3 regions of the Halalkalibacter sp. HAAS-P013 genome follow, and region 2 is predicted to be linked to each of the others. Evidence: riboswitches for the same ligand, from Rfam matches in the RefSeq annotation. Region 2 holds a riboswitch; each other region holds the start of a gene.
The links. Region 2 has a riboswitch for lysine ahead of AC1FXP_RS09180 (aspartate kinase). Riboswitches for the same ligand answer to the same signal wherever they lie in the genome.

Region 1 (11,089 bases), on a different contig from region 2:
AAAGTGCCATGACAGCAGCATACGAACGTGTTCAAGTCGGTGTTCGAGAATCGGATGTTGCAGCAGCGATTTATTATGCTCAAATAAAAGGAACGAAAGAATTTGGTGGGGATTATACTTCGATTGTACCTATGATGCCAACAAATGAAAATACGTCTTGTCCCCATCTCACATGGACGGATCGACCTTATCAAAAAGGTGATTTTTTAACTTTAGAAATCGCTGGTGCCTATAAACGTTATCATGCACCAATGGCAAGAACGATGGCAATTGGCACAGCCCCAAACGAGGTTAAGGAACTTGCTAAAGTCGTTGAAGAAGGAATTGAGGCAACACTTGATTTTATTCGGCCCGGAATTCGTGCTGAAGAAGTTGAACGAATCTGGAGCAAAACGATTGGTAAACATGGGCATAGAAAAAGCTCCAGGCTTGGTTATTCCGTTGGATTAAGTTTTCCACCTGATTGGGGAGAGCATACTGTTAGTTTCCGACCAGGAGATGAAACAATCTTAAAGCCAAATATGACGTTTCATTTAATGCCAGGTATTTGGTATAACGATTATGGAGTGGAAATAACGGAAACGATTCGCATAACAGATCAAGGTGTTGAGCTTCTAACAAACTTCCCACGTGATTTATATGAAAAGCCAATGTTATCGATCATTTCAGATGAGCATACGTCTTAATGAACAAGGTGGCTCATGAGGTACAGCAAACCTTTTGAGTCAGCTTTTTTTTGTGTTTTAGCACGTAAAAATAATGTAAGGGCTCTCATTTTAAAAGTTGTTACGTAATACGAAAAAATTAGTGACCATACATATTGGCGGTGGTAAGATACAACTACGGAATGTAGAGAGGACGGTTTGCTATGAAAGAAAAATCTCTGCTTTTCACATATGGCATTGTCTTTTTGGTGATGATGATTTGGGGACTAAATGTTGTTATGTTGAAAGTGTTAGTTGAGGCGTTTCCGCCGATAACAATGACTGTATTTCGAATTATGGCTGCAGGATTGGCAACAGCTGCTATCATTATTGGAAGTCGAGTAATGAGAAAGCTAACGAAAAAAGAATGGAAATACACGCTTTTAGGAGCCCTCTTTGGTGTTGTTGCTCATCATTATTTTTTAGCAATGGGCTTAACAATGACTAATGCTTCGAATGCTGTATTAATTTTAGCGCTTCTCCCGCTATCGACGTCGATCCTCGCTGTTATCTTTCTTGGTGATCGTTTAACGAGGTGGAGGATCGTTGGAATTGGTTTAGGGTTTATTGGAGTACTTTTTATTCAAGGCGGGGGAGGAGATAGTGCTCTATCTCTAGGTGAGTTGTCTATTTTTATCGCGATGTTCGCTCAAGCGATTAGTTTTATTTATATTAAAAAAGCGACTGTAACTCTTGATTCAAGACAAATGACAAGCATGATGCTGCTAATTGGCTCAGTTGGACTTCTTTTCATAAGCTTTCTGTTAGAACCAGGAAGTTTTGGAAGTATGATTGGCGCACCGTTAGGCGTCTATGTTATCTTTTTTGTTTCAGCGATTGTTGCTACTGCGGTAGGTCATTTTTTGTTTAATGCTGCGATTCAAAAAATTGGAGCAGGACAAACGGCTATTTTTAATAACTTCGTGCCTTTTTTTGGTTTAATCAGTTCGGCTATCTTTTTAAACGAACAAGTATACTGGTATCAAACGTTCGGATTTATCTTTATTGTAGTAGGTGTTTTATTTGGAACTGGTTATATTGATAATGCATTGTTAAAACAGAAGAAACTGCCTAAAGCGTTACACAAAAAAAGCGTGTAGTATTTCTTAACTCTTCAAATTATTGTTAAAGATGATATTGGATACTTTAAAAGGATATAGTTGATTTGACGACTGTAAGATCATACAAGCGTCTTGTTAGCGTACTTCAATACATTAAGTAGCCGTTTTAAGTGAATAATAAATAAGCCGCTCAGAGATCACTCTGAGCGGCTTATTTATTGATTAGCTAACAAAAAAGTTCATCGTTGGTTGCACTATTGATTGAAGTTCTTGCTGCTGTTCTGCAGTTAATGGAATAAGAGGCAAGCGAACAGGACCTGCTTTGATTCCTTTCATTTCCATTGCAGCTTTTACAGCTGTCGGGTTAGGCGCCATAAATAGAGACTTCATCACTGGGAGAAGTTGACGATGCTGCATAGCAGCTGCTGTTACTTGACCTGCTTGATAGTTTCGAACCATTTGCTGCATTTCGTTACCAACAATATGGGAAGCAACGGATACAACTCCAGCTCCACCAATGGATAACATAGGCAATGCTAAACTATCATCTCCACTATATACGGTAAAACCTTCAGGTGCGTGTTCAATGATTGTTGCAATTGCATCTAAATCGCCACTAGCCTCTTTGATTGTGACAACATTAGGTAGCTGTGCTAAACGTAATGTTGTTTCAACGTTCATATTGACCGCACTTCTTCCAGGAATATTATAAAGCATGACAGGAAGTTTCGTTGCATTTGCAATCGTAGAAAAATGCGCATAAATTCCTTCTTGAGAAGGTTTGTTGTAATAAGGTACGACAAGCATAATTCCATCTACACCTATTTCTTCGGCTTGTTTTGTAAGTTCAATTGAGGCTTGAGTATTATTTGAGCCTGTTCCAGCGATGACTGGAATTTGGCCATTCGCTGTTTCAACGACCGTTTTAAACAGCAATAATTTCTCCTCTGTAGAGAGAGTAGGAGACTCTCCTGTCGTTCCAGCTACGACGACTGCATCCGTTCCATTTGCGATAAGATGTTTTACGAGCTCTTGTGTTGCAGGTACATCAAGTTGTCCATGTTGATTAAATGGTGTGACCATTGCCGTGATAATACGACCAAAATTCATCCAATTCACCCTCAATTCATAAATATTTTCCATATACGTAGGGGAAGATGGGCTACTGGGAGGCACAAAAAAACAACAATGAGGCCTCTACTCATTGTTGTTAGGTTTAGCAATTGCAGCAAAACCAATTCAATGTGTGAGATAGCCCTCCATATAGCAATTTTTGCTATATGACAGTACTGCCCTTATTTAGAACAGTCCCAGCTAATGAGATATGAGATCTCATATAACTTCGGCAAGTATCCCTTTCCATTTAGCATCTTCAGATCTCATTCTCCTCCGCTAAAGTACTTATGATCCTTGCACCTCTACCCTCACTTCAATGTATGAAGTAAGATATAACGTAATTTGTGTCTACCTTACCAAATGTTTTCGACGATTGCAATGCTTTAATGAGAATTTCTTTGTAATAAATTTAAAAGCTTGTCCAGTTCTTGACTACACTCAACGGTTACTTTTGCTGTCATTCCATACTTTTTAGCAAGGTTCAGCATTAGTAATCGCTTTTGCTCTATTTCTACACATAACATATTGCACTCCACCTCAAAAAGAATGAACAAACAGACGACTTGATTAGGCTGAAATGAGAAAATAGCGCTGATGTGACTAAGCAAATGTCTATTTATAAAAATTATTATACCCATTAGAAATATGTTGAAAAGTGTTTCTTCTAAAGTAGTCATAAATAGATGAAAATAGTAAAAATCCGACAAAAATTGCAAGTTGATTTCTAGATATTTTCAGGTTGAGATGCGGAATTATTTCGCACAATAGAGGTAGGAGGGATTCCAATGAAATGTGTAGGTTATTTGGTCATCACGGCCGCATTATTAACAGGATGCACCATACCTCAAGAAGCGGAAATGGGAGCCAGCCCTGACAGGAATGAAGGTTTTAATGGGTATGGAGTACAACAGGTGCGTGCTCTAGAAGGCCCACTTAGTGATATGATGGTCCCAGATCATTCACCAAAAGGATTAACAGATCCAGTACGTCATTTAACAGATAGAGGATCATATACAACAAGGCATCGGAATTTGAGTATGAAACATGAGGGACTTAATCAACAAGGAGCCCGAATACTTAGTAATCGTCCTGGTGTTTTGCGTGATAAATACTCATACAGCAACGATCCTCATGTTGCGCGAAAGAACAATGGATTTATGAATCAGCAAGCGACAACGGAAATAACGAGGGAGATTGAGACGCGAGTTGAATCATTAGAAAATGTTAGGGATGCCCATGTTATGACAGATGGTAACCATATCATAATTGGTGTTGAGTCAAGTGAACAAGATCGAGTAAAGCTAAAAAGGTTGGTGGAAGAAGAGGTACAACAAGTAACAGACCTTAGAAATGTCCGTATTGTAACAGATCGAAAAATGATTAACCGAATGAATGCTGTCGAGCATCATGTTGGTCTTGATAAACCATTTGATTCCATTGGTGGAACAGCGGGAGACCTAGCTGATTTAGTGGATGATGCAATACACGGTCGTAGATAAAAGCAGGGAAGAAAAATCCCTGCTCTTTTTGTGTTTAACACAATTCTGTTTAATGAATTCCGAAGTCTTCAGTTACTGAAAGGAATTCACGTTCCATTAATTTATGCGACAAAATAGCATTTTCGTAATAGACACGAGCGTTTGTCACTTGAAGATGATGAACTGGATCTTTCATGTCTTTCAAAATCCTCTCCAATGCATCAAGTTCCATTAATGTTGAAATATGTACATGATGCATACTATCAAACGGCTCTGGTCGATTTAAATCAATGAATTCAGAGCTTTTATCGCGAATGTTTTTTATTTTACTTAACGTAGTGTCGACATCATCTGATTGAACATTTGGTTGATCAAAGAACGGAGCGATCTCTTCTAACAAGGTAGCGGTGTCACTAATATAATGTCCGGCTTCATCTGCATAAGATTGAAGCGCAGTAAAACGAGGAACTCTTTGTTTGTTTTGATCTCTAATACTCGGAGGGGCGGGGACATCATTTTGATAATGAGCTCTAAATTGTTGAGCTTCTACATCATCTACAATATCTGCTTCCGAATCGGCTCCGCAACTTGCAAGAATCAAACTGGTTCCAAACAAGATCAAGACATGTTTCTTTTTCAAGGTGCATCTACCTCCGATATACAAATGTTTCCCCTAGTATGAATCAAGAAGGAAAAAGTATGCATTAACGTTAAAGTTCCTCCGTATGATGTAGCAAAGGGATGAGGAGGAGCGCAAATGTACACAGCGTTATTAGTTATTTCAATCTCTATTTTATTTCTACTATTCTTTGGGGTTATGATGCTAGGATACAGGGTTGCCCATACGCTTGAATATTTGCAGGCAAAAGAAGCAGATCAAGATCTTGCTGAAATTGAGGAAATGATGAAGCAATACAATAAAAAAGAGAACGTAAAATAATGAAGTAAAACACGAGCATGCCGATGGTATGCTCGTGTTTTATGTCCGAGGGGTTCTTTTGTTATATTTTGTATTTCTATATATGCTATAGTAAAAGGATTGAAAATAACTTAAAGAGATAAAACATAGGGGTGGGAATACATTGGTTAAGCTAATAGCGATTGATATGGATGGTACATTACTAGGTGATGCACATGAAATAACAAAAGAAAATGCAAAAGCAGTTAAAGAAGCGCAACAACTAGGTGTGGAGGTTGTTGTTGCAACAGGCAGAGATGAAAGAGAAGCTAGGTACCCATTAAAGCAAGCTCAAATTACTTGTCCTGTTATTAGTGTGAACGGAGCTCAGTTTCGAGATAAAAATGAAACATTGTTATCGACGATCCCACTTTCAAAAGAAAATAGCAAAGAAATATTTGATATGTTACTAACACATGATATTTATTTTGAGTTATATACAAACAAAGGGACGTTTTCTGATAATTATGAAAAAGCAATACAAGCAGTTATTGACTTTTTCGTTTCATCAGGTTCTGATGAGGATTTTGAAACATTGCAAACGATGGCTAAAGAGCGATTTGAAATGGGGTCGATATCTTTAGTGGGAAGTTACGATGAGCTACTAGATCAAGAAGAAACGGTTATTTTAAAAGTATTAGCCTTTTCAAAAGACGTTCAGAAACTAAATGAAGTAAGGGGAAAGCTTTATGAAATTGCAAACATAGCGGTTAGTGCCTCTGCTCCAGATAATATCGAGATTACGAATATTCAAGCTCAAAAAGGGATCGCTGTACAAGCTTATGCAAAACAACTAGGGATTTCCATGAATGAAGTAATGGTAATAGGAGATAGTTTTAATGATGTATCCATGTTTAAAGTGGCAGGATATAAAGTGGCAATGGGAAATGCGGAACAAACGATCAAAGAACTTGCTGACTTTGTAACAAAGCAAAATGATGAAGATGGAGTCGCATTTGCCATTCGAGGCAAACTGAATGATAAGTAGATAAGAGGTGAAGGTGTGCGGACGTTTGCTAAGCCAAAAGTGGTTGTCAGTAAATGTATGGAGTTTGCTGCTTGCAGATATAATGGCGATCAAATTAAAGAGCCTACCGTTGCGAAGCTAGCTGACTATGTTGAATTTATCCCTATATGCCCGGAGATGGAAATTGGTTTAGGAACACCAAGAGAAGTGGTGCGGCTTGTTTCCGATGGAGATGAAAATAAATTAATTCAACCGAAAACGAATGAAGATTTGACGCCTCAAATGACTGAATTATCAGCATCAAAAAATTCCATTAAGCAGTGTGCTTGGGATTCTACATTCGTGGTGCCATCGTTTTGAAAATGACTACTTATTAAATCAAACATATTTTGAACCTTATCCTATTGGGCTAATAGCAATTAGCGATTCTGGAAAAGGAAGGTCTTTATCGTAGGTTGGCTTTATGTCAGCCTATTTTTTTTGCTGTTTGTGTCAGTTTTGACAGTACTTACATAAGAATGTATTAATACAACTACAAAAAAGGTGTTGACTGATATAGAACAGATGATATATAATAAAACCAAGATAAAGAGAAGGAAAATTCAAACTATTAACAGAAGGGTGAGAGGAAAATGAAAAAAGTAAAAACAAATTCATCACAAAAGCCAGTGGAAATCAAGGAAGATCAATCGATTCTTAAATCTATTAACGAATATTATAGCCGTAATTAAGAAAAGGAAAAAACAGTTCAGAGCTTCTTTTTAAAGAAGCTCTGTTTTTATTTTAGTCTTCTGTTATGAAACAGACTGCGAAATGGGATGAAATCTATACATTACTTTCCAATTTCAGGACATTTTTTTAACAAAAGAATGGAAAGTTACTTGCAATTTACAAATAAATAGGCTATAATTAATTCAACGGTCGTCAACTTCAGTTTTAAAAGGTAGCGCTTTTCATTCAGCTGGCGCGGTCAAGGAGCCGCAAGGATGAACGAGAGGCAGGGCTTTCATCGTCTGGAGATTGATTGATGGATCCTTATATTTACCCATAGAGGGTAACAATTTAGAAACAAATTGCATCAATTAGCAGCACATAAAAGAGTTCAGTATTCACATGTTATAAGGGATATTCACTCGATTTTCGTGGTTGATGTTCCTTATAATATGTGAATTTTTATTTACCTCGGATTGTAAATACGATTGCATATTAAGTAAATAATTTTTAGATTGGGGTTTTTTAGCATGGCACAAACTGGTACAGTTAAATGGTTCAACGCAGAAAAAGGATTCGGTTTCATTGAAGTAGAAGGCGGAAACGACGTATTCGTACACTTCAGCGCTATCACTGGCGAAGGTTTCAAATCACTTGACGAAGGTCAATCAGTTGAATTTGAAATCGTTGAAGGCGACCGTGGACCACAAGCAGCTAACGTAGTAAAACTATAAATTGCTTTTAAAAGACAATGTCTCATTTATGAGACATTGTCTTTTTTGTGTTTGCTCTGTGTTTTAACAAAGGAAGTAAAGAGAATAGAATACAGCGAATAAATGTGGCATGATTTTAAAAACGTGAATATAATAGTATTGTAAGGGCTTACATTAGTTGGCGTAAACGAATAGGGAAGAAGGCACTGAAAAAAAGTCTATTGTTTCGGTTATTTGTATACACATTAGTATTACCTGATTCGTACAATAAATGTGAGGGGTGTTCAAATGGAAGCAACGCATTATGATGATTTATCCATTTATGTTCCTAAAAACCAATTAGATAAGCTAATAAATGGGGTACTCCATGATAAATATCGAATTTTTTGGGGATTCAATAAAGGGAGAATGATCTTAAACATTTATAATAGTGAAGTAAATAATAAATTAATCTTTAAAAGACATAAAGGGTTTCTTGAATTAGTAGAAGCAAAACTTAAAAGTCCTAATGTATTGAAACTATTGGACAATGATATTGACTTTACAATGAAAGCAGCCTCCAAAAATAGTATTGACGTAAAAAGAAATAAGGAGACTGTTTATAACGAGATCGACCATTTTTTAATTGAATTGTCTTATTTTAAAAAAATTGGTGACGAACAATCTGTAAATAACATTAAAGATAAGTTAGCTGAGCTTACTCATGAATGGAACAGACTAACATTATCCCGTTAAGGAGGTTTATAACAGATAAAATGACCCGTTACAGAGTGTACGGGTCATTTTGTGAGCTGTCATTTAATCATGCAAGGGGGTTAATGCCTTTGTTTGTTCAAGATGAATAAAAGCATCATAACGCTCCGAAATTCTTGAAGGAACATAATTGCCTAAATGTTCGTATTGGTTATTGTAGACGACGCCAATGGCTCTGTGACCTATTGTCTCAGAAAATAGGGAGTGATTTGCCTCATTAAACATGATAAATTTATCGAATGCTCCTGCTTGATGTAGCTCGTCTTCCCAACTTCCAGTTATCGCTTTAGGGACGACCATTTTTTGTGCTCGTTCACCCCATTTTTCACCTGCGATCACTGTCCCTTCGTAAGTTCCAAAGCCAATCGCGTAAACTTGATTAACTCCATACTTTTCTCGTGTTAACTGTCCAACGTTCACCATACCTTCTTCCGCCATATCTGTTGCACGGGCATCTCCAATATGTGTATTGTGTTCCCAGATGATTCCTTTCGCATTTGGACCATAGTAATTCGAAATTTGATCGAGAGCTTCAACCATATGTTCATCCCTAACATTCCACGATTCTCTATCATTGGTTACCATCGTTCGGTAGTAGCTTTCTGCGTTCTCTACAGCTAGCGCATTCATTTTAAGGTTTAAATCTGCTTCCGCGTTCTTTTCATAAATCGAACGATTGCTATGCATGGATTTTAGAAGGGTTACGAGCTCTTCAAAACAATCTTGACCATAAAAAGTAGCCGAAACACCATATATTTGCATTTCTTTATGATACGGTTCAAAACAGGTGAAAGCTGCTTTTGCTTTTTCTACATCAGGTGACTCAATTCTTTTAAGATAATTTACAATTTTAGACATGGATTCCCAAAGGCTATACACATCAATACCGTGAAAACCAATTTTACCAGTTGCCTCTTTTTGAGAGTTATAATGCTTTAACCATTCAATGAATGGAACAATCTCAGCATTAGCCCACATCCATGACGGCCAGCGTTTAAATGAGGAAAGAGCATCTGTTGCATTTGAATATGGATTATTATAATTTTTAATGTATCGGTTTGCTTCATAACATGAAGGCCAATCTCCTTCTACTGCAATGAATTGAAATCCTTTCTTAGAAATTAGCCATTTTGAAATTTCAGCACGCAATGAATAAAATTCAGATGTGCCATGGGTAGCCTCTCCTAAGAGGACATAGTTTGCTTGGCTTGCCTGTTGTAATAATGGCTCTAACTCTTCTAAAGAATCAAAACGCTTGGCATGCATTAAAATGGCTTTAGAAAGGTCCATCGTCTTAATCATAATCGTACTCCTTTTTTAGTGTAATTTTGTTGATATTACTCGTAGTATGGAGAAATTACGACACAAATTAGTCATTTTTTTAAAAGAAAGGGTTTACAGATTATGAAAACGCGTTTATAATTTGTTTTGCATACGTATTCAAATTTAAACGTCTTTCATATTCAAGATTGCAATGGCAAAAGGTTTTTTATTTGATTATTTTTGCATACGTATGCAAAAAGAAAAGGAGAGTGAACAAAATGGCTACTTTTTTAAAAACAGGTAAAAGTGAAATGGAAATTAAAGAATCAAATACGAAGGTACAAGAAATAGTAAGCGGAATCATTGATGATGTTGAGGAAAATGGTGACAAAGCTGTTCGTGCATTAGCTGAAAAGTTTGATAACTGGAAAGCTGCAAGCTTCCGTTTAACGGATGAACAGATTGCTGAAATTGTAAATTCAGTTTCTGAACAAACAATAGAAGACATTAAATTTGCTCAAGCGCAGGTTCGCAATTTTGCAGAAAAACAAAGAGAGTGTATTAAAGATCTTGAAGTAGAAACATTGCCAGGTGTGACACTTGGACATAAAAACATCCCGGTAAATAGTGTCGGTTGTTACATTCCAGGCGGAAGGTATCCAATGGTTGCTTCAGCCCATATGAGTATTCTTACTGCCAAAGTTGCTGGAGTGAAGCGAGTAATTGGGTGCACACCTCCAATAAAAGGAGAAATTCCTGCTGCAACGGTAACAGCAATGTACTTAGCTGGCGCTGATGAAATTTACATTTTAGGTGGCGTTCAAGCTATGACAGCAATGGCTGTTGGAACAGAAACAATTGAGCCAGTAGATATGATTGTAGGACCTGGTAATGCGTTTGTTGCTGAAGCGAAGCGTCAATTATTCGGAAGAGTTGGAATTGACTTATTCGCAGGGCCAACTGAAACACTTGTTATTGCAGATGAAACATCAGATGCAGAAATCATTGCTACAGATCTACTTGGTCAAGCAGAGCACGGTCCAACATCTCCATCTGCACTAATTACGACATCTAAAACGTTAGCTGAAGAAACCGTAAAAGAAATTGAGCGTCAGCTTGAAACACTGCCAACAGCGGATGTGGCAAGCGTAGCTTGGAATGATTATGGTTCTATTATTCTAGTAGATAGTTTAGAAGAAGCAGTGGTCGAAGCAGATAAGCTAGCTTATGAGCACGTGGAAATCTTAACGGAAAACCCAGACTACTTCTTAGAGAACATGACAAACTTCGGTGCATTATTCTTAGGACCTGAAACAAATGTTGCTTATGGAGATAAAGTGATTGGAACAAACCATACACTTCCAA
Region 2 (11,089 bases):
CTGCATATCCAGTATTAATAACAGAGTTTGTTGATTTACCAAAGATAATTCCTGGGCCACCAGTAGCCATTATGACGGCGTCACCTTGGAAGCTACGAATCTCAGATGATTTCAAATCCTGAGCAGTAATCCCGCGACAGGTCCCTTCATCGTCAACAACAGCTGAGAGGAACTCCCATCCTTCATACTTCGTTACTAAACCACTTACTTCATGTCTACGAACTTGCTCATCAAGTGCATACAATAATTGCTGACCTGTTGTTGCACCTGCAAATGCTGTACGGTGATGTTGTGTTCCACCGAAACGACGGAAGTCAAGTAAACCTTCAGGCGTACGGTTAAACATCACTCCCATACGGTCCATTAAGTGAATAATTCCAGGCGCTGCTTCTGTCATCGCTTTTACCGGAGGTTGGTTTGCTAAGAAGTCTCCACCATATACTGTATCATCGAAGTGCTCCCATGGAGAGTCTCCTTCACCTTTCGTGTTAACCGCACCATTTATTCCACCTTGTGCACAAACTGAGTGTGAACGTTTTACCGGAACTAATGAGAAGAGATCTACGGGTACCCCTTTTTCTGCTGCTTTAATTGTTGCCATCAGACCAGCTAGTCCGCCTCCGACAACAATAATTCTACCTTTACTCATATTGACCCACTCCTTAAATGTTTGCTAAGTCTGGATTAATGAATGCTAGAATTGCTCTAATTCCAACAAACGTTAATGCGAAGAAAATACCCATTGTTACATATGTTGCAATTTGTTGTGAACGTGGTGTTACTGTAATCCCCCAAGATACTGCAAATGACCATAGCCCATTAGCAAAGTGGAACGTCGCTGCAATAACCCCAACAATATAAAATACGATCATAAAAGGATTACTAAAGATATTTGCCATCATATCAAAGTTTACTTCTGCACCGAACGCAGCAGCTACTCTAGTTTCCCATACATGCCAAGTGATCCATATTACTAGAAATACTCCAGTCCAACGCTGAATACGGAACATCCAGTTACGTAAGAACCCATATCTAGCTGTGTTATTTTTTGCTTGAAATGCAATGTATAACCCATAAATTGCATGATAAAGCAATGGAATAAAAATTAAAAAGATTTCTAGAAGATAACGGAATGGTAAGTTTTCCATGAAATGAGCTGCCTGGTTAAAAGCACTCGCACCTCGTGTTGCAAAATGGTTAATTACAAAGTGTTGAACTAAGAATAGTCCAACTGGAATGACGCCAAGTAATGAATGTAGCTTACGATTAAAAAATTCCCGATTGCCAGCCATACCTTTTTCCCCCCACAAATGATTTTGTTCCTACCCAACTTGTAAATCGATGATTTTTTTCTATCCTTGTATAGTATATTGAAACCAGCAAACAAAATATGATAGATTGCAAGCGTCAATATTATGAAACTTTTAGCAAGTTTCTGTGAAAAAAATCTGACAAATTTATTGTACTCCCATCAGATAACATCGTCAAGAAAACGTATACAACTCTTTTTAGTTTCTAAGAGAGAAAAAAGCCCTGTACGAAGGGCTTTTCAACGAAAATAACAATATTTCCAATTTATCTACTAAATTTACCCGATAATAATTCTTTCTGTCGGATATTTAAAGTGCGTTTTCGTTTCACGTTTACGAATAGAGAATAGAAAGGCGATTAATCCGACTCGACCAATAAACATAAGAACCATTAAGACAAATTGGCTCGGGAAAGACAAATCTGGGGTAATTCCCATTGATAATCCACATGTTCCAAACGCTGAGGCCGTTTCAAAAATAATAGACATAAGGGTAATATTATTTTTTGCTTCAAATGCTGAAATTAATGTCACAGCTGCAAATAACAAGAGAAGAAACACGGACAAGACAATAAACGCCTTCTGACGGTCTTCAGGATGAATTTCTCTCCCAAATACCTTCACATCATCTTTTCCTAATGCAAAGCTTCGAATCGTTAAGAACATAACCGCAACTGTTGTGGTACGAATGCCGCCTCCCACACTAGAAGGACTCGCTCCAATAATCATGAGACCTGAAATAAAAAGCAATGTCCCTATATTTAACTCGGACACATCCATAATCGATAGTCCACCGCTTCTAGCTGTCGCTGAGTTAAAGATCGAATAAAACAATTGTTGATGCCATTGTAATCCAACATAATAAAAACCACTTTCGAGTGCCCAAATTCCAATGATGCCTATTACAAATACTGCAAAATATGTTGTTGTTGTAATTTTTGTAAACAAGCTAAATTTAAAATTGTTGTTCTTTCTAGAGAAGTATTCCTTTAATTCAAGCAAGACCGGAAACCCGATTGCACCAGCAAAAATAAGTAAGATAACGACAAATTGAACGTAGTAATCATTGGCAAACGGGATAAGAGATTCGCCTGTAACATCAAAACCTGCATTTGTAAAAGCACTTAATGATGCGAATGCCCCTTGATAATACGCTTCACCCACCGTATCAAAGTAGCGAATAAAATATGTACCTAGAATTAATGCGCCTATGAATTCGATGATAAGGGCAACGAATAAAATTCCCCTCATTAAATTGACTAACCCAGAAAACGTATTTTGATTTTGGTCAACCATAATTAACATTCGTTGTGCAAAGTTAATTTTTCGTCCAAATAACATCCAGACAAAGGTTCCCATTGTCATAATTCCAATTCCACCAAGTTGAATAGCAAGCGCTAAAAAGATGATTCCTATATAACTGTATGTTTCAGGTACATTAACGACTGTTAAACCTGTGACACTAACTGCACTAACTGAAGTAAAAAGAGCTTCTGAATAAGTAACATTGACTCCAGGTTGATGCGATACTGGCAAGTAAAGCAAAATACTAAACACAAACATCGCAATAATGTAGGCTATAATAATAATCCTAAATGGTGATAAAAATTGATTCAACCCTGATTTCATTTATAATGTACCTCCGATTTATTCGCGGTTAAGTATACCATTTAAAGAGGTGAAAGAAAAAGGGCGGGGTTCCCTTTTTCTTTCACCTCTAAGCGCTGAGCGTAGCCGCCGTTATGTTTTAAGTCTAAAGGAGTGGGCTTCTCCTTTGGACGCACGGCGAGGAAGCCAACGCCACTTCTTCGCTCTTTTTTTTCAAAAAGGGCGGGGTTCCCTTTTTCTTTCTTCTCTCCTACTTACGTTATGTATTCCAGATTTTTCTTGTACCCAACAACGACATCGTTTATGATCAAAAAGGAAATATATTTTAAAGAAATTTGACCGATAGTATACATAGACGATCGACAAACTGCCTGATCATTTTCGGCTTCAGAGTACGGAGAGGAGCATGTTTTTATGGAAGTTCAAACAGATCAATTTGGATATGACCTTATTCGAAATGACGTTCTACAAGACCTATTAGGTAAAGATCATGATGCAATTTTATATTGGATTGGAAGGTCGCTCGCAAGAAAATATCCAGTTTCTACAGTTGAAGATGCCATCCTTTTTTTCAAAAAAGCTAATTGGGGCAACCTTACGAAACTAAAAGAAAAAAAGCAATTGCAAGTCTTCGAATTAAAAGCAACTTGGATGAACAATAATGATGAGCGGTGCTATCAGTTAGAGACTGGTTTTCTAGCTCAACAAGTTGAGATGTGGTTTGAATGTATTAGCGGAGCTACTTACTCAAAAACGAAAGATAGTGTCCTTATTACCGTTGAAACAGATAAACGAGATTCGATTCAACAAAAAAAGTGAAGCTAACAGTTGGCTTCACTTTTTTTATTTTGTTATACAGTAACAATAGCTTCTTCGACTTCTTCTGCAAGCTGGAATTCTTCATGCAACATTTCTACAGCTAAGACCATATCTATCTCTTGGACAACGACAGACACTTTAATTTCTGATGTGCTGACCATTTTTACAAAAATATCATTTTTAGCTAAAACATCAAACATTTTTGCTGCAACACCTGGATTTGAAACCATTCCAGAACCCACGATAGAAACCTTCGCTAGTTCTTCTTCAAACGTTACATCCTCAAATTGCAATTCACCTTGAGCTTCCTGCAAAATAGCAAGAGTTCCTTTTAATGAGCTTTGTGTAATAGTAAAAGAGATATTTACATGTTCGTCATCGTATTGATTTTGAATAATAATATCGACATTAACATGATTTTCTGACAATGTAGTAAATAGTTTCGATAATGTGTCTAGACGATTAGGTAAACCTTTTACCGTTACTTTAGTCACATCATTCTCGAATGCAATTCCTCGGACGATTAAATTTTGTTCCATCGTTACTTCCTCCTCTATCATGGTTCCTACTGTTTCTTCCATACTGGATGCAACCATTAATGGTACATCATAATTTTTCGCAAACTCAACCGCTCGTGGATGTAATACTCCAGCTCCAAGATTAGCCATTTCAAGCATTTCATCATAGGAAATAGAGTGTAACTTTCTCGCTTTCTTCACGTAACGCGGATCCGTCGTAAAGACACCTGTTACATCTGTATAAATTTCGCAACGACTGGCCTTAAGAGAGGCTGCAAGTGCCACGGCTGTTGTATCAGAACCCCCGCGACCAAGAGTTGTAATTTCACCGCCCTCACTGATTCCTTGGAACCCCGCAACAATGACAACCTTGCCCTTAGCTAGCTCTGCTTCAATTCGCTCATTATTAATTGATTCAATCCGTGCATTACCATGGCTAGCTTCCGTTTGCATACCTGCCTGCCAGCCTGTTAATGAGGTTGCCTCGATTCCCCGAGCTTGTAATGCCATTGAAAGCAAAGAGATCGTTACTTGTTCTCCAGTTGTTAGTAACATGTCCATTTCCCTTTTACTTGGCGAATCTGTAATCTGGTTAGCTAAAGATACTAATTCATCTGTAGACTTCCCCATTGCCGATACAACAACGACAAGCTCATCTCCAGCTAATACCGCGCGCTCTACTCTCGAAGCGACATGTTGAATCCTTTCCACTGAACCTACTGATGTTCCGCCATATTTCTGTACAATTCTAGCCATAATCCGATTCCTCTCCTTGTTCCTCACGTTGTGCTGGAATGCAAAAAAGCAACAATAAGGAAAACCCCTCACTGTTGCATGTATACCTGTCCGGTACCACACTGCTCCCTGTTCTCTCGTGAGATAGTTCTCCACATACCACTTGGGTCTAGGTATGTGACAGCCCTATGCTTCTTAAACATAGGTCCAGCACTAGAAAGATGAGTCTTTCTTGCACTTCGGCGAATTCCCCTTTCACCCTTCTTCAATGAGTCTCATTACTCTCGGAAAGCTTACTATTGGTTTTCGCTCCTCTACCAATCACTTCGTTTGAAGTGTGGCATATTCAATTGATTAACATTCTAGCAAAAGTTCAATATAATCGCAACAAATTATTTATCATTTCCATTTAATGTTTCAACGATGGTTTGGGCTACCTTCTCTGGAATCGATAGCTTTCTTAACTCATCGACACTCGCTTCTTTCAACTTTTTCACCGATCCAAAATGCTTTAAAAGCTGGCGCTTTCGTTTCTCTCCTACCCCAGGGATATCATCTAGTTCCGATTTAAAGAACGTCTTTGAACGAGTTTGCCGATGAAAGGAAATAGCAAAACGGTGAACTTCATCTTGAATTCGTTGTAACAAATAAAATTCATGGCTGTCTCGCTTAAGCGGAACAATAACAGGAGGGTCCCCCATTAGCAATTGAGATGTTCGATGCTTTTCATCTTTTACTAAACCACAAACAGGAATGGATAGCCCAAGCTCGTCTACGATTACTTCTTGAGTAACAGCAATTTGGCCTTTTCCTCCATCAATCACGATTAAGTCTGGCATGGGAAGAGACTCTTTTAAGATGCGGACATACCTCCTGCGAATCACCTCACGCATCGAACCATAATCATCTGGCCCTTCAACCGATTTAATTTTATATTTTCTATAGTCTTTTCGGTTTGGCTTTCCATCTACAAAGCAAACCATTGCTGAAACAGGATCTGTTCCTTGAATATTAGAGTTATCGAACGCTTCAATACGATAAGGAGTCTCGATGCCCATTGCTTCTCCTAATCGATCGACCGCTTTTATCGTTCTTTCTTCATCACGTTCAATTAATGAGAATTTATCCTTGAGAGCAATAGCCGCATTTTGATTAGCAAGGTCCAGTAGCTCTTTTTTCTTCCCTCGTTTCGGATGATGAATTTTCACTTCTAACAGCTGTTCCATCAACTCTTTGTCTACCTCATCAGGAAGTAAAATCTCAGCAGGTTTTATATGCTCTTTTTTCATATAGAATTGTCCGATGAACGTCATTAAATCTTCAGGTGCCTCTTTATAGAAAGGAAAAATAGACACATCCCGTTCAATTAGCTTTCCTTGACGAATAAAGAACACTTGAACACACATCCATCCTTTATCATAAGCAAAGCCAAAGACATCGCGGTCAACGAGGTCGCCAATCATCATTTTTTGTTTTTCAATGACGGTATCCATATGGGCAAGCGTATCACGGATTTCTTTTGCACGTTCAAAATCCATGTCTTCTGCTGCTTTCATCATTTTCTCTGTGAGCTGACCTTTAATTTCATCATGGCCAGAGCGAAGAAATTTCGTAATATCTTGTACCATCGCTTGATTTTGCTCTTTTGTTACCTCTGACACACACGGAGCAAGACATTGTCCAATATGATAGTATAAACAAACTTTATCAGGAAGCGTCCGGCATTTTCTCAATGGATAAAGTCGATCCAGTAGCTTCTTTGTTTCATTTGCCGCTCCGGCATTTGGATAAGGGCCAAAATACTTCCCCCCATCTTTTTTCACTTGGCGAGTCGTAATCAACCTCGGATGCTCTTCATTTGTAATTTTAAGATAAGGATAAGATTTATCATCTTTTAACATGACATTATATTTCGGGTCATGTTTTTTAATTAAATTCATTTCTAGGATTAATGCTTCAATATTTGATGAAGTTACAATATATTCGAAGTCAGCAATCTCACTTACAAGACGCTGTGTTTTCCCATCGTGTGAACCAGTAAAATATGATCGAACTCTATTCTTTAGTACTTTTGCTTTTCCAACATAAATAATCGTACCTTGCCGATCCTTCATTAAATAACAGCCAGGCTGATCAGGAAGAATCAATAATTTTTCTTTAATTTGACTCATCGTATTCCACCTCACCTTCTATTGTTCGCTAGAAGGCAAACAAATGCAAGTTAGAAAAACTGGAATTAACCGAACTGTTTTAGAAAAAGAAAAAGTGACCCCTTTATCCGTTTTCGAATAATAGAGTCACTCTAAACTTTATAGATGTTTATTTAGAAGCTCAGCTAAAGCTTCTTTCGGTTGAAACCCAACTACTTGATCCACAACTTCTCCATCTTTGAAAACAAGAAGTGTCGGGATGCTCATGACGCTGTATTTTCCAGCTGTCTCTTGGTTCTCATCCACATCAACCTTAGCAATTTTTACTTTATCGCCCATTTCAGAATCTAGTTCTTCAAGGACTGGAGCAATCATCTTACAAGGTCCGCACCATGGTGCCCAGAAGTCTGCAAGAACAACTCCTTCACTTGTTTCAGAAGCAAATGTTTGATCTGTTACGTTTACGATCGCCATATTAAAATCCTCCTTTTTTCCTTCACATGATAACTTCAGCACAATTATACCAAACACTTCCACTGCTGGCGAATTTATTGCTCACCCTTATTGTTTCCTGACTTTATCCCTTTTGATTCCCGTACTTTTTATATTGTATCGATTTCAGGAATCACTCCCCCTTCTGTAACAAATAAAAAAGACGAAAATCAAAACGATTTTACGTCTTTTTCCACAACTAGCCAATTCCTTCAAACATTCTTACCTTAGCTTTTCACTAATACGTTCTTTAATTCTTCTGTTAAGATCGGTACTATTTCAAACAAATCACCAACAATGCCGTAATCTGCTATTTCGAAAATAGGAGCTTCGCGATCTTTATTAATCGCTACGATTACTTTGGAGTTTGACATCCCTGCAAGGTGTTGAATGGCTCCTGATATACCGATCGCAAAGTATAAATCAGGTGTGACGACTTTTCCTGTTTGCCCAATTTGCAGACCGTAATCGCAGTAGTCTGCATCACAAGCCCCACGGGAAGCTCCAACAGCTCCACCTAATAGATCAGCTAGCTCTTGAAGTGGTTCGAAACCTTCTTTGCTCTTTACCCCTCTGCCTCCTGCCACAACTACGTTTGCTTCAGAAAGGTCTACACCACCTGTAGCTTTTCGCACTACATCTTTAATGGATGTACGTAGATCTTTGATTTCTACTGTAAGATTGGAGACATCCGCTTTTCGTGTAGGATCCGGCTCAAGTGCAGCAATGTTATTCGGTCGAATCGTTGCAAAGACTACACCTTCCTTTACTTTCTTCTTTTCAAAAGCCTTTCCTGAATAAATCGGGCGCGTAAAAACAACATCTTCTCCATCAAGTTCAACCGAAACAGCATCTGAAACAAGGCCCGCACGTAACTTCATTGCAAGACGTGGCGAAACATCCTTGCCAATTGATGTGTGACCAAGAATAACTCCTTCTGGATTTTCAACGTCAAACACTTGCAACAACGCTTGCTGATAAGCATCTGTTGAATAGCTTACCAAATCAGCCTGATCAACAACGACAACGCGATCAACCCCGTATTGAGCCATCTTCTCCGATAAACCGCTTACATTTCCCCCTAAAAGAACACCTACCACTTCTCCTCCATTGGCAACTGTTTTTCCTGTGGCTATTGCTTCAAACGAGACGTTGCGCAACTCTCCATCCCTAACTTCTCCAATGACAAGTACTTTTTTCGCCATATTGATTCCTCCTATTTATATGACTTTCGCTTCAGATTTAAGTAATGATACAAGTTCTTTTACTTGAGCAGCAGAATCCCCTTCAAGGATTTTCCCTGCTTGCTTTTCTGGTGGTAAGAAGATTTCGACCGTTGTTGTTTTCGCTTCAACACTTTCTTCATCCAGGTCAAGGTCATTTAAATCAAGTGTTTCTAATGGCTTTTTCTTTGCCTTCATAATCCCTGGTAATGAAGGATACCTCGGCTCATTTAGTCCTTGTTGCGCTGTAACAAGAACAGGGAGTGATACCTCAATCGTTTCGTCGTCTCCTTCAACATCTCTGACAATTGTTGCTGTTTCACCAGCTACCGTTAACTTTGTGATCGTCGTTACTTGTGGAATGCCTAAAATTTCTGCCACTCTTGGACCGACTTGACCAGATCCTCCATCTACAGCAACATTTCCACCTAAAATAATATCAGGCTCTTGATCTTTTAAATAAGCTGCGAGTAGAGTAGCTGTTGTAAATTGGTCTAATTCATCCAATTCCTCACTGTCAATTAAAACAGCTTTATCAGCCCCCATTGCGAGTGCAGTTCGTAATTCTTTTTCCGACTCTTCTTCACCAACAGTGACAACTGTCACTTCTCCACCATGTTCATCCCGCAAGACAATCGCTTCTTCAATGGCGTATTCATCGTATGGATTAATGATAAATTCAGCTCCGCTATCATCAATCTGACCACCACTAATAGTAATTTTTTCCTCAGTATCGAATGTGCGTTTCATCAAAACAAAAATATTCATTTTCGTCCCTCCTAATATTCTTATAAGATTACTAGTTTTAAAAGGTTGAAATCATCATTGTTATTATTCTATTGATTAATACCACTAAATCATGATTACTTCTTGTTTTTATTAAAGATTGGTTTGCGCTTTTCCATGAAAGCGTTAATCCCTTCTTTCGCATCATCCGTTTTAAATATTTGACCAAATAACTCAGCTTCACGAATCGACCCTTTTTCTTGTTCATGGGGTTGATTATACAACAAGAGCTCTAAAGTCATTTTGACTGCTATTTTGCTTTTTGCTGCTATTTTACTGGCTAGTTTTTGAGCTTCATCTAAAAGAGTCTCTTCTGGAAATGTTGCATTCACAAGTCCTATCTGTTTTGCCTCAAGACCAGATATAGGATCACTTGTTAACAGCATCTCACAAGCTTTCGCTGTACCAACAAAGCGGGGAAGCCGCTGACTCCCAGAAAACCCAGGTATTAGACCAAGTTGTAATTCAGGCAGCCCTAATTTGGCATCCTCTGTTGATAATCGAATGTGACAAGCCATAGCAAGTTCCAATCCCCCTCCTAATGCAGCACCATGAATAACAGCAATAATTGGTTTAGAGAATTGTTCCATTCTGTCAAATAATTGTTGACCACATCTTGCATGTTTTTCATGGTCTGCCTTGTCTGTTACTTGCGTAAACTCTTTAATGTCTGCACCAGCAGCGAAGAACCGTCCCTCTCCATTAATAAGAAGAACGTTTACTTCCTCCTTTGCTTCAAGTTCTGTCAAAACTTGATCAAGTTCTTCCAAGACAGCTCTTGACAAAGCATTTGCTGGTGGCCTTTGTAATGTAATTGTAGCAATCCGATTACTAATATTTACTTTTAAAAACTCCACATTCTCACTCCTATCATGAAGGTTTCGAACGAAGTCCGCAGAGTAGCATTTTGTGAATTGGAACAGCTAACCTGCTTAAATCATACTTGCATTCTTTCATTACCCAATTTGTCACAACCTCATCAATGGTTCCAAATATCATTTGCCTTGCTAATCGATTATCCAAGCCTTCAGGAAAAAATCCGTTTGACTTTCCTTCTGTTAATAATTCATCTACTAACAATAAATACCCTTTTAAAATATCGTTAATTTTCAAGCGAAGATCTGTATTGGATTGACGTAATTCAAGTTGCGTAACTATCGCCAAATGATGATCTTGTTCTAGTTGTTCTAAATGTTTTGTAATTAGTAGTAAAAACTTATCTTCAATTGATAAATCTTCTGTAATCTGGTTACGGATAATCTGTACAAAATTACCCATTTTTTCCTCAAATAGTGATGTAAGTATATCTTCTTTATTTTCGAAATATAAATAAATAGTTCCGTCTGCTACACCAGCTTCTTTCGCAATTTTTGAAACTTGAGCTTGATGATAGCCGTGATTTGCAATTACTTTTACTGCTGCATCTATTATCTGGTTATATTTAGGTCC
Region 3 (11,089 bases), on a different contig from region 2:
TAATTGGTAACCCAGGAGATTATCTCATTACAGATAAATACGGTGAACAGTATCCTTGTGACGCAAGGAAGTTCGAACAAACGTATGAGCGAGTTAAAGATGGGAAAGACGTTACTACGTTTATTAAAAAGGCGTTGCGTAAAGTCAAAAGAAAGTCGAAAGAATTCTTTGCGAAATCCCAAGGGTAATATTGCAGAAATCATTTCTTATCCTCTTGAGACAAACAGATTGTTTCTACAAAGAAGCAGCATTGTTCAAATGAGGGTTTTCTTTTTGCCGTCGGTTTTCAAATCCCTATTCTTCTATTTCCACACTTACGTATAAAGGACTAACTTCAAATGAAATTAGCCCCCTGCCTTATCACTCACTTTTTACAGGTACATATCCTGTCTCCTCAATAAGACGTTGTCCTTGTTCCGACAAAATCCAATTAAGAAACCGATCAACATTCGGATTGTCGCTTTCGGCGGTGATCGCATAAAACTCCGAAGCGAAAGGATAAGCACCACTGCGAATCGTCTCTTTGTCTGGATACACACCTTCTATTTCGAGGTGGCGGATTTCCCCGTTTTTGACCATTTCATTTGAAAAAAATCTAAACGTATACCCTATTGCATTTTTGTAATTTTTGTAGCTAGAAACTTCTTCAAATACGCCTCCCATACCTGATACGACATCTTCAGTTGGAGGATCTGCAATCGGGACATCCCCCATTATTTTCTCTAATGCCGTTTGACTTCCACTGTCAACTGGACGTTGGAACGCACGAATCGATGTATTCTCTCCCCCAACTTCACTCCAATTTGTAATTTCTCCTGAATAAATACCTTGTATTTGTTCAACCGAAAGCCCTGTTACAGGATTTTTTTCATTTACAAAAAAAACAAATGCCTCACGACCAATTGGAATCATCTCTAGCTCGACCCCACGCTTTTGCGCTTGCTCCATTTGGCGTTTCGATGGAGCTGCAACAAAAATTATATCCACTTTTCCGTTTAATAAATGTTGAAATGCCTCCCCTGTCTGGTTTGACATCACTTCACTTTGATGAACATTATATTCTTTTTCAGGATAAGTTGCTCTCGCAAAGGCAGAATAGACTGGATACAAAGCTGTAGCTCCATCGAGAATCGGGAGATCCCCTTCTAGTTTTACATTTGCAGGTTCGTCTAAAGCTACAACATTTGTATCATCATGAAATGGTTGATAGCCATATAAATTATAATCTTGATCACTTACTGTCACGATACTTCGTTGATAACTTTCATAAATCTCATAAATAGTAATGGAGAAGAGGCACAATGCAAGAAAACTCATCACGGTTATCTTTAATGTTTTCGGTTTCAGCAGACGGAAGATGACTACAACCGTAAAAATCATTAAACTAACCGTTACAACAACAATCAGTGGCGTATAAAACGTAAGCCCTCCCATAAGCAAACTAATGACAGCTCCCACATAGCCGATAATACCTAGAACAACGACCATAATCAATGCGAGGATACAATTGAGAACTAAGTTCGATTTCATTGAAATTCTCCTTTGCAACAATATGATATGAAAACTACTCTCACTTTACCATAATCATACAATTTTAATAGTTTTATTTTAGACGCAAAAAGGGTCAACCTCAGTTTGAAGTTGACCCTTTAGATGAATTACCTATTTGCACTCACTTTTTTTAAAACCATTATTGTTACAATAAGCAATGCAAAAGCAACCATTAAACTCAGTACTACATTTGTCGTAAAACCTAATACTAGATAAGAGATCACTGTAATTCCAGCTGCAATGAGCGCATATGGAAGCTGGGTAACGACGTGATCAATATGATGACTTCCTGCTCCTGTTGAAGAAAGAATCGTCGTATCTGAAATTGGAGAGCAGTGATCACCAAAGATCGATCCAGCTAAAACCGCTGCCATCATCGGCAAAATCAATGTAAGATCAATGACTGCTGCCATCTCCCCAGCAATTGGAAGCAACAAGCCAAATGTTCCCCATGATGTACCGGTTGAAAAAGCTGCAAAACCAGCAATAACAAACAAAATGACTGGTAAGAACATCGGATGAAGATTTGACTGTTCAACAAGTGACGCTAAATACGTTCCTGTCCCTAGGTCACCAATGATTGAAATAAGTGTCCATGCAAAGAACAAAATGTAAATGGCTGGCAGCATGGATTTCATCCCAATAACTAACGAAGCTCCAAGCCCTGTACCTGATTTCGGCTTAAACACGTTCAAAATGAGGGCAACGGCTAAGCCGAACAAGCCACCATATACAAGAGCTGAAGCAACATCTGTATTTTCAAAGATCGTCAAAATCGTTACATCGCCTTCTGTCCCTTCAATTCCTGTTGTCACCATAAAAAATACTGTACCAGCAATTAACGCAATGATGGGCCATACTAAGTCACCAACCTTGCCTTTTTCACTTGCTGCAATATCATCTTGAGCACCAGGAATCGGACCAAGACTTGCATTAAACAATTCACCTGAGTTTTTCGCTCGCTCTTCATGAGCCTTCATCGCACCAAAATCCAGATTGAACCATGCTACAGCTAATACAAGCCCCATCGCAACTAATGCATAAATGTTCATAGGAACCATAAGTAAAAATGCTTGCAAAGCTTCATATTGAGTGACAGAATGCGTTGCAAAGATCCCTGCAATAATCGCTATAATGTATGCTCCCCAGCTTGAAATTGGGGCAATTACACACATTGGAGCTGCCGTTGAATCTACCAAATACGCTAGCTTTGCACGAGAAATGCGGTGCCGATCGGTTAACGGGCGACTCACATTCCCGACTGTCAAACTGTTAAAATAGTCATCAATGAAAATAATAAGACCTAGAACAACCGTTAATAACTGTGCACCAACACGTGTTTTCACACGTTTCATTGCCCACTCCCCAAACGCCCGACTTCCACCTGAACGGGTAATAAGGGCAGCCATCATACCTAGTAATAATAAGAAAAGAACAATAAAGAATTCCCATGTATTTATAGCAAATCCTTCATCAATAATGGCACGAGTCACTGCAGAGAATGTGACGTGTTCTACATCAAAATCAAAAATGATGCCCATTACAATCCCATAAATATTTGCAGCTGCTGCAAGTGGATTAAAATTATTAACCATTAACGCCCCAACAATTGCACCTGTACCAAGTGATAATAATACTCTTCTTGTAAGAATAACCATCACAAGTGCTAAAATTGGAGGAACTAAAGAAAAAATAGATGATTCCATAATGATACCTCCTAAAAATGGATGGTAGTTACATAGATGAAGGACTAACTGCAATAGAAAAATACAACTATGAGTGCTCCACTCTGACAATTATTATAGGAGCGAAGAGACATCTCGACAAATACTTACTTGTTCCGTATCTACGTCCCTTTTCCATAGAAAAAAGGCAATAGTGGATAACCCACTATCGCCTAACATCCGCGCGTGAATCCCCATAATCATGGTAGTCCTCCATAACTTGGCTGCTCCAAGTTATGACAGCTCTGCACTTATTCAATACAGATCCAGCAAAAGCAGCCTGACCTCTACTTCCACTTCGGCGACGGCCCCTTTCCCTTTTCCTCAACGTTGTCATCCTTAGAAAAGGTACTATTGGCAATCGCGCCTCTACCTCATCGTAACAATGAGGCACCTCTATTTAATTACCAATTATGGATGTTATCATGTTTTTTCTATATTAGCAATGTTAATTTAAACCACATAAGGTTACGGTTTGTGCGGGTGATAAAGTATGATTATTAAGCACATCAATTAATTTTTTTGGGATTATTTTTATGTCCTTATCACACTTTCTAATTCCATCATATTCGAGCAACCAAGCTATTTTCTTACCATCCCGCCAAACTATCTTTCTTTCTCTCATACGTACGAAACTCATGCTGATAACGATTTTTCTCGTCAACGATCCCTTCTTCGACTGAAATGACTTCCCACTCTTTTGCATCAATTTCTGGGAAGAACGTGTCGCCTTCAAAGGTCTCATCAATGTATGTGACATACAACCTATCAACATGGTCCCAAAAAAGCATGAATACTTCTGTTCCACCTATGACAAAACATTCTTCATCTTGCTTTGCTATACTTAATACTTCTTCAATCGAGTGTACAACTTCACAGCCTTCTGCTTCATATTGTCTATCTCTTGTTAACACAACATTCCTTCGCTTTGGCAATGGTCTACCAATAGACTCGTACGTTTTTCTTCCCATCACAATCGTATGACCAGTCGTGACCCTTTTGAAATACGCTAAGTCCGCTGGGAGATGCCATGGCAACTGATTTTCTTTTCCTATTACGCGATTTTGATCCATTGCAACAACAAATGAAATCATATGTATCCCCTTTTCTTACCCTTATTTTTGTTTTATCGTATCATAATTTAGCCACTCGACAATATAATTGAAGCAATAGACAGTAAATTGCTCCTTTCCGGGCTAAACAATATCACAGCCTCTACTCTCGCCTCAAGCTGTTCTCCTGTCTTTTATTATTTAACGAACTAAAGCTTTTTACCTATTTTCCATAACTTTTCCTTTATTATAGTTGACAATGACATACAAAAGAATTTATAATAATAAATGTAAACGCTTTCAATTAATTCAGTACTACTTTGCAAAAGGGGAGTGTTCGTATTGTCCTTGAAAACATTGTCTCATATCGATAAAGAACAAATTATCGATACCCTTTTAGAAAATCAATTGTTCAAGATGCCTGATGGCCGTCAATTATATGAAGCAACAGAAGAAGAGTTGAGATTACTTGTATGCTCTGAACTTGAACAAGGTAATCACTATACATTTTGCTAACTAAATAATTATGCCTGTATCATATAGATACAGGCTTTCATTGCTTATTTACTTATTTATACCCATCAGGATTGCTTTCCTGCCATCTCCACGAATCGGCACACATTTCTTCAATCCCTTTTTCCGCGCTCCAGCCTAACTCTTCTTTTGCCTTAGATGGATCAGCATAACATACCCCTACATCACCAGGTCTACGCTCAACAATTGAATATGGCACGTCACGATTGGAAGCTTTCTTAAATGCTTCGACCATCTCAATGACACTATAGCCGTTTCCAGTTCCTAGATTATAAGCATGTGCCCCTGTTGTTGTCACGATCCTTTCAAGAGCTTTTAAGTGCCCTTTAGCAAGATCTACGACATGAATATAGTCTCTAACTCCTGTACCGTCTATCGTTGGATAGTCGTTCCCAAATACCTTTAATTCCTTTAACTTTCCAACAGCCACTTGGGTAATAAATGGCATCAAGTTGTTTGGAATTCCATTAGGGTCTTCTCCAATTCTGCCACTATGATGGGCACCAATCGGATTAAAGTAACGCAATAATGCGATGCTCCACTCTTTGTCTGATACATACAAGTCTCGTAAAATTTCCTCAATCATAAGCTTTGTACGTCCGTATGGATTTGTAGCACTTAGCGGGAAATCCTCTAAAATTGGAACACGATCTGGCATTCCGTAAACCGTTGCCGATGAACTAAAGACGATGTTCTTAACGCCATAGGCTTGCATCAGTTCACAAAGAACTAAAGTTCCTGTAATGTTTGTATGATAATAGTGAAGTGGAATTTCAACAGACTCCCCCACTGCCTTTAACCCTGCAAAATGGATAACCGCTTTAATGTTATGTTCAGCAAACACTTTCTCTAAAGCTGGCTTGTCCAACAAGTCTACCTCATAAAACAGAAAATCCTTACCGCTTAGTTCTTTGATTCGGTCAATCGATTCATATTTGCTATTTGAAAAATTGTCAACGACAACAATTTCATAACCCGCATCTAACAGCTCTACACACGTATGGCTCCCTATATAGCCCGCCCCGCCTGTTACCAATATCACCAAACTCACTCCATTCATAAAGTCCCGAAATTAGAGGTCATAAACGTTTCCCTCCTCATTCTCTTGGTAATATCTTACCATATCACTACTTACTTTAGTAGAAAGAGGTCACTATGAAAAAGGAAGGGGTTTTTCCTTTTTCATAGTGACCTCTAAGCAATGTTCGGAGCCGAGCCATTGCTGCTTCCTCAAATTTGCTAGAAGAGACTTTTTCCGTGCCTTCTATTACAATAACCATTTCACCCATCCAACAATCGATAGCCAAAGTGGAATACTTAATACAATTCCCCAAACTAAACCGACAAATACATCTCCATCATACTGTTCCATCGAACCAACCTCCTCGTTGTATTAGTCTTGGCACATTCCGGATGTTTCAAACGAGGAAACATTGCACATATAAAAAATAGTTTGAAAAACAGCCAAGATGACTACACTGCTAGTGATTGAACTGAAAAAGGTTGGGGTTTCCTTTTTCAGTTCACTCTATGCAATGTGCGGAGCCGTTGCCATGTTTATTAAGCCTTTTATGAGTGGGGTTCTCATAGAAGGCGCGCAACGTGCGGAGCCATTGCAACTTAATCAACTGAAAAAGGTTGGGTTTCCTTTTTCAGTTCACTCTATGCAATGTGCAGAGCCGTTGCCATGTTTTTAAAGCCTTCTATGAGTGGGGTTCTCATAGAAGGCGCGCAACGTGCGGAGCCATTGCAACTTAATCAACTGAAAAAGGTTGGGTTTCCTTTTCCCAGTTCACTCTATCAAGGAGGTGTGTCTACTTGGCTTTATGGTTGTTCATAACTTGGCTCATTCTCTTAGCTATATTGCTTTTTACACAAAGCGCTAGTGATTTTCTGCGTGATGGACAGCTTCAGTTTGCTTTTACAACCGCCCCCCAATTTTCAGGGTTTTTCCATATGTATTCATTTGTTGGCGCGAGTATCTATTTTTCCATACAAAAATTTGGCCATTTTATTGCCTTTTTTATTTTGGCATTCTTAAGTACAATTGTTTTCCGAACAATAGTAGGCGCTCTGTTCTTGTGCTTCTTTCTCGCGTTTTCAACAGAATTTATTCAGCCATTTTTTAACCGCGACGGTAGATTGCTAGATATATTGATTAATGTTTCCGGTACCTTGAGTTACTTATTGCTGTATGCCCTCTTTCATAAACGTAAATCGGTGAACTTACGAGAAGTTCAATCTAGTTAGGAGGATTTTATGATCAAAGCAGTTATTTTTGGAGTGTTTTTCGTCTTTCTTTGTGTTGCCATCCCTAGTTTTTTAGGCTTTTACCACAGTTCTAATCAAACACCAGAACAAGTGAGTGAACCACAAACTGAACAGCAGATTGAAGAGGAAATAGAAACAAAGTCCGAACAACACGACTCAATCAATGAAGAAGATTCGAATACATATGACGAACTAGAAGGCCAACAACCAGAAATAGAGCAGCCTAGTGACGAGCTCGTTTTTTCTAATAGGGATGAGGCTATTGAAGCCGTGTTAGAAAGGTTTTCACTGACCGAGTTAATTAGCATTTTCACTAGTGTTCGAAATGGTGTTGACGATGAAAAGCGGGATGAGTTGGTTGAAAAACTACAGGAGCAATTTACGGATGAAGAAATTGAGGCTTTAAAAGTAATTGGGTTTGCCGAGTTAGAAAAAGTTCTTCAATAAGCATTTACATATGAGACAAAAACGCCTAGAGCTCAAATCACTGCTAGGCGCTTTCTTGTAATCAAATTAGCTTTTTATACACTTTGTTCCTTCCGTACTCGAGCGAGTGGCGGTTGCTTTGTTTTCATCTTTTTCGTGAAATAGCTATGCAAAAGCATCCCGATCACAATAAGACTCATGCCGATCATTGCCATTCCATTTGGCAAAGGGGTCGATAGTAGCGCGATCTCCCCCATTAACACAAAAAGAACTTGAGTTGATTGAGTCGCTTCAACTGCTGCAAGCTTCTTCTGGTTTCCTCTTACCCGGTCCGTAGCAATAAAGAACAAAATCGTTGCAATGACGCCTGAACTTATGGCGACAATAAAGGATTGAAGAATTTGATCTGACGAAGGAGCTCCAACTTGGATAAACGCAACTAGACTGAGAACAAGCCAGAAAGGAATTGTGACTAATGTCATTCCAAAAACCCTTTGAAATGTATCAAGGCGTCCCCCACAGACCTCCATCATTTTTCGGTTTCCAAGTGGATATGCGACAGCTGCAAACATAACGGGCAGAACACCGATCATCACCGTTTGCATCGACACGCTATTTGCATTCTGTAGCTGCATGAGAGCGACACCAAACAAGATCATTAATGAAATACAAAATGCGCCTAAAGGAATTTTTTGACGGACTTTTTGAATTCCTTCGTTTGTCTGAACTGATTCCAAAAAAAGTGGAGCCAATAATGTTCCTGCTACGATAACTAATTGCCACGTTCCAGCTACAAGCCAACCAGGCCCATAGGCAGCTGCAAACGTAATCGGGGCATAAAATAAGACAAATCCAACAAAACTCCAGCCAAACCAAGGCATAGGATTCTTCCTAATTTCAACTATAATTTGTTTAAGATTATTTCGAAACAGAACAATAAGAAATAAAAAAGGAAGCATAAATAGAAACCGTAATGATGAACTCCACATCCAACTTCCTCCCGCTAGTTCCATCGAGCGGTTCAGTATAAATGTAACCGCAAAGAACATCGCTGCGAATAATCCAAGCATAATTTCCTTCATATTTTCACCTACCAGAGTGAGCAATAGTTATAGTATAATATACCAATAGTTAACTATAATATACTCCAACTTCTGGAAAATTTCCACTTATATATTATGTAAAAAACCTAAGTAAGGGAGGGACTTATTTGGATCGCTCATATCAAACAGACGCAGAAAGATTGGCCAAACAAGTAGGTTTGACTTTAAGAAAAATAAGGCAGCAACGTGGACTAAGCTTGCAGCAATTAGCTGATCTCACAACGGTCAGCAAACTTACATTAGGAAAAATTGAGCGCGGTGAAGCAAACCCATCACTCTCAGTCATTTGGAAAATTGCCAATGGGCTTGAGATCCCAATATCACTTTTGCTAAATGAAGACAGCGAAATTAAAATTTCACGTAAACATAAAGGAAACAAAGTAGTAAGTGCTAATGAAGCATGTACGTTAGAACCAATGTTTGACGTTTCAACATTTGGATCAAGTGAAATTCACAGAGCATTCCTCAAACCAAGAAGCGAATACAATCCAGGCGCCCACCAATTAGGTGTGGTCGAGTATGTTACCGTTATGGCTGGAGAACTAATCATTCAAATAGATGATGAGTCGTTTCATCTATTTGAATACGACTCGATTAAATTTAATGGAGATAAGGAGCATACGTATATAAACCCAACAAACGAAACAACTGTACTGCATTTTGTCATGACATATGCGAAGTCTTAAAAGTTTGCATAAAACAAAAAAACGCTAGGATAAACCTAGTCGTTTGTTGTAGCGGACTCTTGCAGACAAAGAGTCCTGCTTTTTATATATGCTTTGGCATCTGTTGTTCACAAATTTGAATCATCTCTTCTAAAACATCACTTTTGCTTAGTTCAGTCCACGGGATCTCGACACCTTTCCCAGGTGCTAATGCTCTTCCTCTATATTGTTGATCCTTATTCATCGCTATGTAAATATCCCAACTCCAAGACTTTAAATTGTCCTTTAATGCTTCTCCTGTTTGCTTAATATCGACTAAATAATGATTTTTCACTGTAAATTCCTCATGGTTTTTCATTTAATCTGCACTCCTCTCTTCCACTACATTAATTTCGTCATACTTTCTTATTTCCCTATAAGAATCGTCCTACAATTACCGACATAATTCTTCCATTCCTACTATCGTGAAATACTAATTGTCATTATTCGACATGTTCTTCGGAATAAGATAACATATTTCCACGAATGATAATAAAAAGAACAAGTGTTGACCTCAACTATTGCTCGGAAAACGAATGTGTAAATCCTCTTACTTGAGGTCTTCAAAAAGGAGGACGGAATGAAAAAAATTCCAGTTGGGAGCTATTTTTATTTTGTTGCCGCACTACTATGGCTTTTCTTAGCCTTTACTGATTTTGGAACTTGGTCTATGAGAGTCTATATAGCTTTATTTTTTCTTTTTATAGTGATTGGTATTATTAATTGGCGGATGACGGATCGAGCGAATAAAGATTAGAACGACCTGAGTCAGGTTGTTTCAGTATTTCTAAACAAAAATAAACTAGTTAAAGAGGTGTTTGTATGAACCACGATGTGGATTACGATCGAGATGGCGACAGAGAAGATGCCCTATCATTTGAATCTGTCAAGCAAGCGTTACAATCAAGTCTTGAACAGGAAGAAGAAATGATGAGAACATATTTAATTCTTGCTGAGCGAATTCACAATAATGACGTTTTAAAAACGAGATTGGAAAATTTCGCCGAAGGAAATGCAAAGCGTTCGAGGCAGTTAATTGATGAAATTGCAATCAGTTCAGATCAATGATCGAACAGAAAAGAAAAAGGTTGTCTCCAACAAGATACAACCCCGGAACCACAAGTTGTTCGGGATAGGATCTAGGCAGACAACCTTTTTTTATACAGCTACAGGAGCTTTGATAGATGGGTGAGGGTCATACCCCTCGATTGTAATATCATTCATATCGAAATCAAAGACCGATTTTACTTTAGAATTGAGTTTCAAAGTCGGAAAAGGTTTTGGTTCTCGGCTAAGTTGCGTTTCGATTTGTTCAAGATGATTTAAGTAAATATGTGCATCACCTAATGTATGAACAAAATCCCCAACTTCTAAACCACATTCATGAGCAATTAAGTGTGTAAGAAGTGCATAACTTGCTATATTGAAGGGGACCCCCAAAAAAATATCTGCCGACAATTCATTCGATTAAGTACGCTACACTTAATCCGCTCTTTGTATGAGCAGCTACATGTTTCCATGTAGATTAGACCATATCTCCATCCTAAATAGGATGCTCCCCGTTTCGGATATCAATCACTTATATCCTACGAACAATCACGTTCTGGTCGTTGCACCTTCCTATACGATAGGCTTGGCTCAGGATTGTCCACCATCACTTAATTAGTAGTTGGTTTGGATTTCCCCTGAATTAGAGGAGTGTTTCAATACGGATTTCTCCGTAA

Region 1: another riboswitch for lysine. It lies ahead of dapA (4-hydroxy-tetrahydrodipicolinate synthase); the one in region 2 lies ahead of AC1FXP_RS09180 (aspartate kinase).
Region 3: another riboswitch for lysine. It lies ahead of AC1FXP_RS18190 (Na+/H+ antiporter NhaC family protein); the one in region 2 lies ahead of AC1FXP_RS09180 (aspartate kinase).

The regions. Positions count from the first base shown of each region.
Region 1 is NZ_JBWQTU010000001.1:391,277-402,365, reverse strand. Features, by position in the region: gene AC1FXP_RS02140 (M24 family metallopeptidase) at 1-686, shown strand, start outside; gene AC1FXP_RS02135 (DMT family transporter) at 869-1,804, shown strand; gene dapA (4-hydroxy-tetrahydrodipicolinate synthase) at 1,988-2,875, opposite strand; lysine riboswitch at 3,010-3,194, opposite strand; gene AC1FXP_RS02125 (aspartyl-phosphate phosphatase Spo0E family protein) at 3,265-3,405, opposite strand; gene AC1FXP_RS02120 (YhcN/YlaJ family sporulation lipoprotein) at 3,667-4,380, shown strand; gene AC1FXP_RS02115 (hypothetical protein) at 4,430-4,999, opposite strand; gene AC1FXP_RS02110 (hypothetical protein) at 5,117-5,299, shown strand; gene AC1FXP_RS02105 (Cof-type HAD-IIB family hydrolase) at 5,442-6,305, shown strand; gene AC1FXP_RS02100 (2-thiouracil desulfurase family protein) at 6,321-6,644, shown strand; gene AC1FXP_RS02095 (DUF1722 domain-containing protein) at 6,607-6,738, shown strand; gene cspD (cold-shock protein CspD) at 7,526-7,729, shown strand; gene AC1FXP_RS02085 (hypothetical protein) at 7,997-8,443, shown strand; gene AC1FXP_RS02080 (erythromycin esterase family protein) at 8,507-9,763, opposite strand; gene hisD (histidinol dehydrogenase) at 10,003-11,089, shown strand, end outside.
Region 2 is NZ_JBWQTU010000005.1:171,149-182,237, reverse strand. Features, by position in the region: gene sdhA (succinate dehydrogenase flavoprotein subunit) at 1-649, opposite strand, end outside; gene AC1FXP_RS09195 (succinate dehydrogenase cytochrome b558 subunit) at 663-1,292, opposite strand; gene AC1FXP_RS09190 (TrkH family potassium uptake protein) at 1,589-2,938, opposite strand; gene AC1FXP_RS09185 (YslB family protein) at 3,332-3,736, shown strand; gene AC1FXP_RS09180 (aspartate kinase) at 3,769-5,010, opposite strand; lysine riboswitch at 5,127-5,314, opposite strand; gene uvrC (excinuclease ABC subunit UvrC) at 5,382-7,160, opposite strand; gene trxA (thioredoxin) at 7,299-7,613, opposite strand; gene AC1FXP_RS09165 (electron transfer flavoprotein subunit alpha/FixB family protein) at 7,859-8,836, opposite strand; gene AC1FXP_RS09160 (electron transfer flavoprotein subunit beta/FixA family protein) at 8,852-9,622, opposite strand; gene AC1FXP_RS09155 (enoyl-CoA hydratase) at 9,718-10,497, opposite strand; gene AC1FXP_RS09150 (TetR/AcrR family transcriptional regulator) at 10,511-11,089, opposite strand, start outside.
Region 3 is NZ_JBWQTU010000014.1:55,074-66,162, reverse strand. Features, by position in the region: gene AC1FXP_RS18200 (hypothetical protein) at 1-188, shown strand, start outside; gene AC1FXP_RS18195 (PstS family phosphate ABC transporter substrate-binding protein) at 361-1,530, opposite strand; gene AC1FXP_RS18190 (Na+/H+ antiporter NhaC family protein) at 1,659-3,257, opposite strand; lysine riboswitch at 3,474-3,655, opposite strand; gene AC1FXP_RS18185 (dihydrofolate reductase) at 3,866-4,369, opposite strand; gene fbpA (Fur-regulated basic protein FbpA) at 4,670-4,843, shown strand; gene galE (UDP-glucose 4-epimerase GalE) at 4,896-5,906, opposite strand; gene AC1FXP_RS18170 (hypothetical protein) at 6,331-6,558, shown strand; gene AC1FXP_RS18165 (VanZ family protein) at 6,680-7,111, shown strand; gene AC1FXP_RS18160 (hypothetical protein) at 7,121-7,579, shown strand; gene AC1FXP_RS18155 (DMT family transporter) at 7,654-8,640, opposite strand; gene AC1FXP_RS18150 (helix-turn-helix domain-containing protein) at 8,769-9,347, shown strand; gene AC1FXP_RS18145 (hypothetical protein) at 9,430-9,684, opposite strand; gene AC1FXP_RS18140 (hypothetical protein) at 9,946-10,122, shown strand; gene AC1FXP_RS18135 (hypothetical protein) at 10,188-10,433, shown strand; gene thyA (thymidylate synthase) at 10,524-10,823, opposite strand.